DNA from 2 places in the Pseudoduganella sp. LjRoot289 genome. Region 2 is predicted to be linked to the other one. Evidence: predicted binding sites of a transcription regulator. Region 2 holds the regulator's gene; the other holds the start of a gene.
The links. Region 2 encodes FNR, which switches genes on or off when oxygen is low (the NO sensors DNR and NnrR bind a similar motif). Its sites were predicted from a motif close to TTGATNNNNATCAA; they were not measured.

Region 1: the regulator FNR is predicted to act here: its motif matches at 1,149-1,162, upstream of ACSQ8Y_RS04170 (hemerythrin domain-containing protein).

The regions. Positions count from the first base shown of each region.
Region 1 covers NZ_CAXUPN020000001.1:930,806-934,201, forward strand. Annotated here, with positions in the region: gene ACSQ8Y_RS04165 (bifunctional acetate--CoA ligase family protein/GNAT family N-acetyltransferase) at 1-1,106, shown strand, start outside; gene ACSQ8Y_RS04170 (hemerythrin domain-containing protein) at 1,237-1,950, shown strand; gene ACSQ8Y_RS04175 (DUF349 domain-containing protein) at 2,023-3,396, shown strand, end outside.
Region 2 covers NZ_CAXUPN020000001.1:5,663,355-5,666,750, forward strand. Annotated here, with positions in the region: gene ccoG (cytochrome c oxidase accessory protein CcoG) at 1-781, shown strand, start outside; gene ACSQ8Y_RS24265 (FixH family protein) at 792-1,319, shown strand; gene fnr (fumarate/nitrate reduction transcriptional regulator Fnr) at 1,326-2,084, opposite strand; gene ACSQ8Y_RS24275 (RNA polymerase sigma factor) at 2,131-2,649, opposite strand; gene ACSQ8Y_RS24280 (YgaP-like transmembrane domain) at 2,636-2,857, opposite strand; gene ACSQ8Y_RS24285 (MarR family winged helix-turn-helix transcriptional regulator) at 2,999-3,396, shown strand, end outside.

The DNA.
Region 1 (3,396 bases), 4.7 Mb from region 2:
CCGCGCGCGCCTTGGTCGCTGCGGCCATGGCCGAGGGGCGCAGCGCACTGGACGCCGCCGGGACGCGCGCCGTGCTGGCCGCCTACGGCGTGCGCATGCTGGAATCCGGCGCGCAAGCGGCCGCCGAGGCGCTGGCCGCCTCCCACGAACTTGCCATCGGCGTGCATGACGACCCCGTGTTCGGCCCGGTGATCAGCGTCGGGCCCGGCGGCGCGCAAGCCGGTACCGTCGCCGGCTTCGCGGCTGGCGGGCCGGACGGCGGCGCGGACGCCGGCGTGGAGGGCGGCGCCGTCGGCCTGCCGCCGCTGAACATGGTGCTGGCGCGCGACTTGCTGGAACGTAGCCACCTGGCGCGTGTGCTGGCCGGCTCGCGCCAGCGTCCGCCCGCCGACAGCGACGCCATCTGCCGCGCCCTGGTGCAGGTGTCCGACCTGGTGGCCGACACGTGCGAATTGGCCAGCCTCGGCATCAACCCGCTGCTGGCCGGCGCCGGCGGCGTGGCGGCGCTGGACGCCAGTATCACGCTCGGGCCGCCGCGCGCCAGTTTCCGGCTGGCCATCCGCGCCTATCCGCAAGAACTGGAGCAGGAGGTCGCATGGCGGGGCGGGCCGCTGGTGCTGCGTCCCATCCGCCCGGAAGACGGGCCGCAGCATGTCGAATTTTTTGCCAGGCTGCACCCGGACGACGTGCGCCTGCGTTTCTTTTCGGCCATGCGCGAATTGCAGCCGGCGCAGCTGGCACGCCTGACGCAAATCGATTACGACCGCGCCATGGCCTTCATTGCAACCCGCATCGGTGTCGATGGCAGGCCTGAAACACTAGGGGTAGTGCGTGCTGTTGCTGACCCCGACAATCAATGTGCTGAATTCGCAATTTTGGTGCGTTCGGACTTGAAGGGAATGGGTCTTGGCGCTATTCTGTTTGCAAAGCTGATCGATTATTTCCGCAGCCGAGGCACTGCGGCGATAGTCGGCGAAGCGTTGTCTGAGAATGGCGGTGTCCAGCAGCTGGTCCGACGCTTCGGCGGTTCGGTCAGTGCGTCGCAGGAGCCAGGGATGGCCAAGTTACTGCTCAATTTGCAAACTCAGGTGCAAACCCCGTCGTAACCGTTGTTGTTCCGCAAGTTGACCCATCAATACTGGAACGGTTTGTTCTATGTCAAAGTATTGGTCGTCGACCTTATTTACACTTTTACTTCCGCCTCGTCGCTTTTTGTGATCCTAGCTTGGAGTAAGAATGTTAACGGCCACATACACCTTGGTTGCTCTATCGGTCGAGCAAGCCAGCATACGCGTCAGTCTGCTATCGTTCCAGAAGTATGTGCAGTCCACGCTGCTGCACCAGAACAGCTTGACCTTGTCGCAGCTGGAGTTCGCGTGCGAGTCGCTGAACCGGCTGTACCAGGCTTGCCACTGGCGCAAAATCGAGATGTATCTGATACCGGCGATCCGCCAGGCCACCGAACAGGCCAACCAGCTGCTTGACGAGTTGAACCGCCTGAACGATGTGGCGCTGGGCGTGATCCGCTCGCTGCAGCAGCAAGTGTCGGATTCGAAGGACGAATCGGAACAGCGCGTGCAGGAAATCTGCGCCGGCATCGACGCGTTCTGCGACTCGCTGCTGAAGCGGCTGGACAAGGAAGAGAAGGAGTTGTTTGCGGTGGCCCGCACCGTGATCGGCGGCGAGTCCTGGTTCGCCATCGCCAACCAGTTCCTGCTGCACGACGCCAACGTGGCCGAGGCGCGCCGCTGCAAGGGCGGCCATTTGCACCTGGTCGAGGCGCCCGCCGTGAAAGCGAAAGCGGTTCACAGCGCCGAGGACGAGCTGCTGCCGGCACTGGCCGTGCTGCCGGTGGTGATGCCGGACGATGAGCTCGACACCAACATTCCCGTGTCCGAATATGAGCGTCCGCGCCGCCAGCGTCCGCCCAGCCGTGCATTGGCCGAATAGCTTTGCGATGGGCGGCAAAGTATTTCGTGATCCTTTGCTATCATGGTGGTTTTGACACAGCGATAGCCCATCATGTTCGAATTCCTCTTTAAGCGGCCTGAAGAAACGCCGAATGGCCAGCCGGCCAGCGCCGAGCAGGCCGCCGCCGCCGCGGCCGCATCTGCCCAGGCCGAACAGACCGCATCGCGCCGCGCCGCCCAAGCCGAGCGCGCCAAGGCGCTCGCTGACGACGAGGCCGCCGCTGTCGAACTGATACTGCAAAGCGAATTCGCCGACGTGCGGCTGGCCGCCGCGGCGCACGTGCTGTCGCAGCCGGCGCTGGAGAAGGTCCAGCAAGCCATGCGCAACACGGACCGCCGCGTGGCCAAGCTGATGCAGTCGCGCCTGGACGCGATCCGCCACCAGCAGGCCGAGCAGCGCCAGGCCATCGCCACCATTGCCACCGCGCGCAAGCTGCAAGCCGACGAGAAGCTGACGCCCAACCAGGTGGCCGAGCTGGACCGCATGTGGAAGGTGATCGCGCCCGCGCCCGAGCTGGCCGAGGAATTCGACGGCGTGCGCAGCGCGCTGGGCAAGCGGCTGGAGGATCAGGTGGCCCTGCAGCGCGCCGCGCTGGACGCCCTGGCCGCCGTGCGCCGCGTGGCGGCCGGCGATGCCGACGCCAGCCAGCTGGACGCGTTGGCCGAAGAGCACGCCCGTCACGTGGCGGCGCCCGAGAGCGGCGCCTTGCCGCGCAATCTGCTGGCCGACTTCGAAAGCGCCATGGCCGAGGCGCGCAGCAGTACCGCCGCCTTCGCGGCCCGCCGCGCAGCGCTGGCAGGCTGGCGCGAGGCCGACGCGGCGACGCTGAACGCGGACGAACTGAAACGCAGCTGGCAATCCCTGCCGCGCTTGCCCGGCAATGCGCAAGCCTCGGCTGTCCAGCAGGAATTCGACGCCTTGCTGGCCACCGTGCCGGCAGCCAGGCCGGCCGACGGCGGCCGTAAAGCGGGCCGCGACGGCGTCCAGGGCAACGGCGGCCGCGCAGGCGAGGGCGCAGGCCCGCGTAGCGGCGGGCGCGACGGCGCCTCCCGTGACCAGGGCGGCGCAGACGCCGGCGCCAATACCGGCGCCAATACCGACGCTAAATCCGGCGCCAATACTGGCACTGGCACTGGCACTGGCACTGGCGCCGGCGCCGACGGCATGCCGGGCGATGCCAGCCACGGCGGCGACGCTGTCGGCGCACGCGCCGCCGCGCCGGGCCGCAACGGCCATGGCCAGGCAGGCAGCCAGCAGGGCGAGCCGCGCACCGGCAAGCAGCGCGACTTGTCGCCTGCCGCACAGGAAGCGGCGCGCGAAGCGAACAAGCGCTTTGTGGCCGCGCTGGATGCGATGGAGGCCGCTTTGGCCGAGGGCCAGTTGCACATCGCCAACGATCACGACAAGGCATTGAAAGAGGCCAAG
Region 2 (3,396 bases):
GCAGGTGTGCAAATACATGTGCCCCTACGCCCGCTTCCAGAGTTCGATGTTCGACCGCGACACCCTGATCATCACCTACAACGCAAAACGCGGCGAGCCGCGCGGCCCTCTGGGAAAAAAGGCGGCGAACGGCGCAGGGGGCGCCGGCGGCAGCTGCATCGACTGTTCCATGTGCGTGCAGGTTTGCCCGGTCGGCATCGACATCCGCAAGGGCCTGCAGTACGAATGCATAGGCTGCGCCGCCTGCGTGGACGCCTGCAACGGCGTGATGGACAAGACCGGCCAGCCGCGCGGGCTGATCCTCTACAGCACCGACCACGCGCTGGCCGAAGGCTACACGCCGGCGCAGATCCGCCGCCACGCGCTGCGCCCGAGGGTGCTGGTGTACGCGGCCATCCTGGCCCTGATCGTGGGCGCCGTGGGTAGCGCGCTGTGGCTGCGCACACCCCTGAAGATGGACGTGATACGCGACCGGGGCGCCATGGGGCGCGAGGTGGAGGACGGCATGATAGAGAACGTCTACCGCCTGCAAATCATGAACACCTCGGAGCGGCAACACCGCTACCGTATCAGCGTCTCCGGCCTGCCCTCGCTGGCGCTGGTCACGCCCGCCGAGGTGGCGCTGGCCGGCACGGAGACGCGGGCCGTGCCGGTCCGCCTGCGGGCCGCACACGGCGATGGCGAAAAAGGCTCGAACAAGATAGCGATCGAACTGACGGCGCTGGACGATCCGGCGCTGCGGGTGAAGGAAAAAGCGGTATTCATCGTACCGCGCAGATGACAAGGAAAAGATGATGCAATCCCCTGCAATAAAGAAACCCAGGGACTCCGCGCCGCGGCCATGGTGGGAGCAGCGCTGGCCATGGCTGCTGATGCTGGGGCCCTTCATCGTGCTGCTGGCGGGCTTCTACACCGGCTGGCTGGCCTTCTCGCAAGCGGATGCGCTGGTGGCGGGCGACTACTACAAGCGCGGCAAGGCCATCAACCAGGACCTGCGGCGCGACAAGGCCGCCAGCGCGCTGGGCTTGTCCGCCGTGCTGCGTTACGACGTGGCGCGCGGCATCCTGACCGGGAAGATCGACAGCGCGCAGCACGCCGTTCCCCGGCGCGTGACACTGCGCCTGGCGCATGCCACGCAGCCGGCCAAGGACATCATGCTGGAATTGAAGCCCGCCGAGGACGGGGTTTTCGGCGCCGTGCTGCCGATGCTGGAGCGCAGCCGCTGGCAGGTGCTGCTGGAGAGCGGGCAGCGCGAGTGGCGCCTGGAAGGCAACTGGAACTGGCCGCTGCAGCGCGAAATCACCGTGCGGGCCGATTGACGAAGGTCAGCCGCAGCGGTCGGTGCCGGCCGTGATGGCCTTCAGGCGCGGCGGATCGAGCAGCTCGATTTCGCGGTTGCTCACCCTGAGCAAGCCTTCCTTCTTGAACCTGGACAGCAGGCGGCTGATGCTCTCGATGGTCAGCCCCAGGTAGTTGCCGATTTCCTCGCGCGACATGCGCAGCTGGAACTGGGTGGCCGAATAGCCGCGCGCCTCGTAGCGCGAGGACAGGTTGACGATGAAGGCGGCGAAACGCTGGGTGGCCTGCATATTGCCCAGCAACAACATCACGCTCTGCTCGCGCGTGATCTCCTGGCTCATCATGCGATGGAAATGGCGCAGCAAGGTTGGCATATCGGCCAGCAATTGCTGCAGGCTGGAGAACGGTATCTCGCACACCTCGCTGTCTTCCAGCGCCAGGGCGTTGCAGTGGTGGCGGTCGGTGCTGATGGCGTCCATGCCGAGCAGCTCGCCGGCCATCTGGAAGCCGGTGATCTGCTCGGCGCCGTCCGGGTTCACCTGGTAGGTCTTGAAATGGCCGAGACGGATCGCATACAGGCTGGTAAAGGCGTCGCCGATGCGGAACAGCGTGCCGCCGCGCGGCACCTTGCGGCGGCGGCCGATGATCTGGTCCAGGCGTTCCATGTCGGCTTCGCCCAGTCCCATCGGCAGGCAAAGCTGGTGCATGCTGCAGGTGGCGCAGCTGGCGCGCAGCACGTCGACCGTCATGCCGGGGATGGTCAGGGAGGGCAGCTCGATACTCATGCGTCCAGTGTAATCGATCCCGCCCTGCCGCACGCCTAATCCGCAGTCAGGCGATCAGGTATTCCCGCGCCATCTGGCGCGCGCGGTGCAAACGGCTTTTCGCCGCCGGCACGCTCAGGCCCAGTTCCGCGGCGATTTCGGCGATGCTCATCTCGGCGAAGTCGCGCAGCAAGATCGCCTGGCGGTAGTCGGCCGGCAACGACTCAAGCGTCTGCACCAGGTCCAGGCGCAGCCCGGCCGTGTCCTGCGCGGCCAGCCACTGCTCGGCGCGCTCTTCGTCGTAGGGGTCGTAGTTGAGCGCGATCCGCCCCAGGCGGCGGCACTCGCGCTGCACCACCTTGAACATCCAGCCGGAGAAGGCCGCCAGCACGCGCAAGGAAGCCAGGCGGCGCGACAGTACCAGCAGCGCTTCCTGCACCGCGTCGTCGATGTCGCCGGCCAGGCAGGAGCGCCGGGCGTAGCGGCGGATATCGGGCTGGCACAGGCGCAGCAACTGGGCCAGCGCGGCCGGATCGCCGCCGTGGGCGGCGTCCAGCACAGGCCAATGTGTTTCAGAGAGTGCCATTCTTTTTCACTTTATCGAGACGGCGCCCAAACATGGCGCACATGGGGCAGAAGCCGAACAAGCCCGTGGCCGCGATGCCGCCGGCCGATGCCGCCAGCAGGGCGCCGGCCATACCGCCAACGCCGAGCCAGGCGATAGCCGCCGCCAGCAGCCCGGCTGCCACGCGCAGCACGCGCTCGCCGCTTGTCACATTCTTAACATAGAACATTTTGCCCTCCTTTGGGATAGTTGGCTAGATGAGGACCAGCCTCCCCAGACCAGAGGCGGGCGCGCCGCATCTGGATTCGCCGCTTGCCGAATATTTTTCAAAATATTTTTCTTTTCCGGCCGGGCGGGTTAGGCTACGCCCATGACCGCCGCAAAAAAACCACCCCGTCCCCCCATCCTGGACCAGCACCTGTGCTTCAAGCTGTATTCGACATCGCTGAAGATGACGCAGCTGTACAAGCCCATGCTGGCCGAGCTTAATCTCACTTATCCACAATATCTGGTGATGGTGGTGCTGTGGGAGGAGGAGGGCGTGGGCATCAAGGACATCGCCCAGCGCCTGCAGCAGGACTCCGGCTCGATCACGCCGCTGGTCAAACGGCTGGAAGCCGAAGGCTATCTGCTGCGCGGGCGCGACCCACAGGATGAGCGCAACCGCGTGCTGACGCTGACGCAAAAGGGCAAGGATTTGCGCGCGGCCGGCCTGCGCGTGAGCGAGCGGATCGCCCACGCCTGCGCCATCACGCACCAGGACGTGGA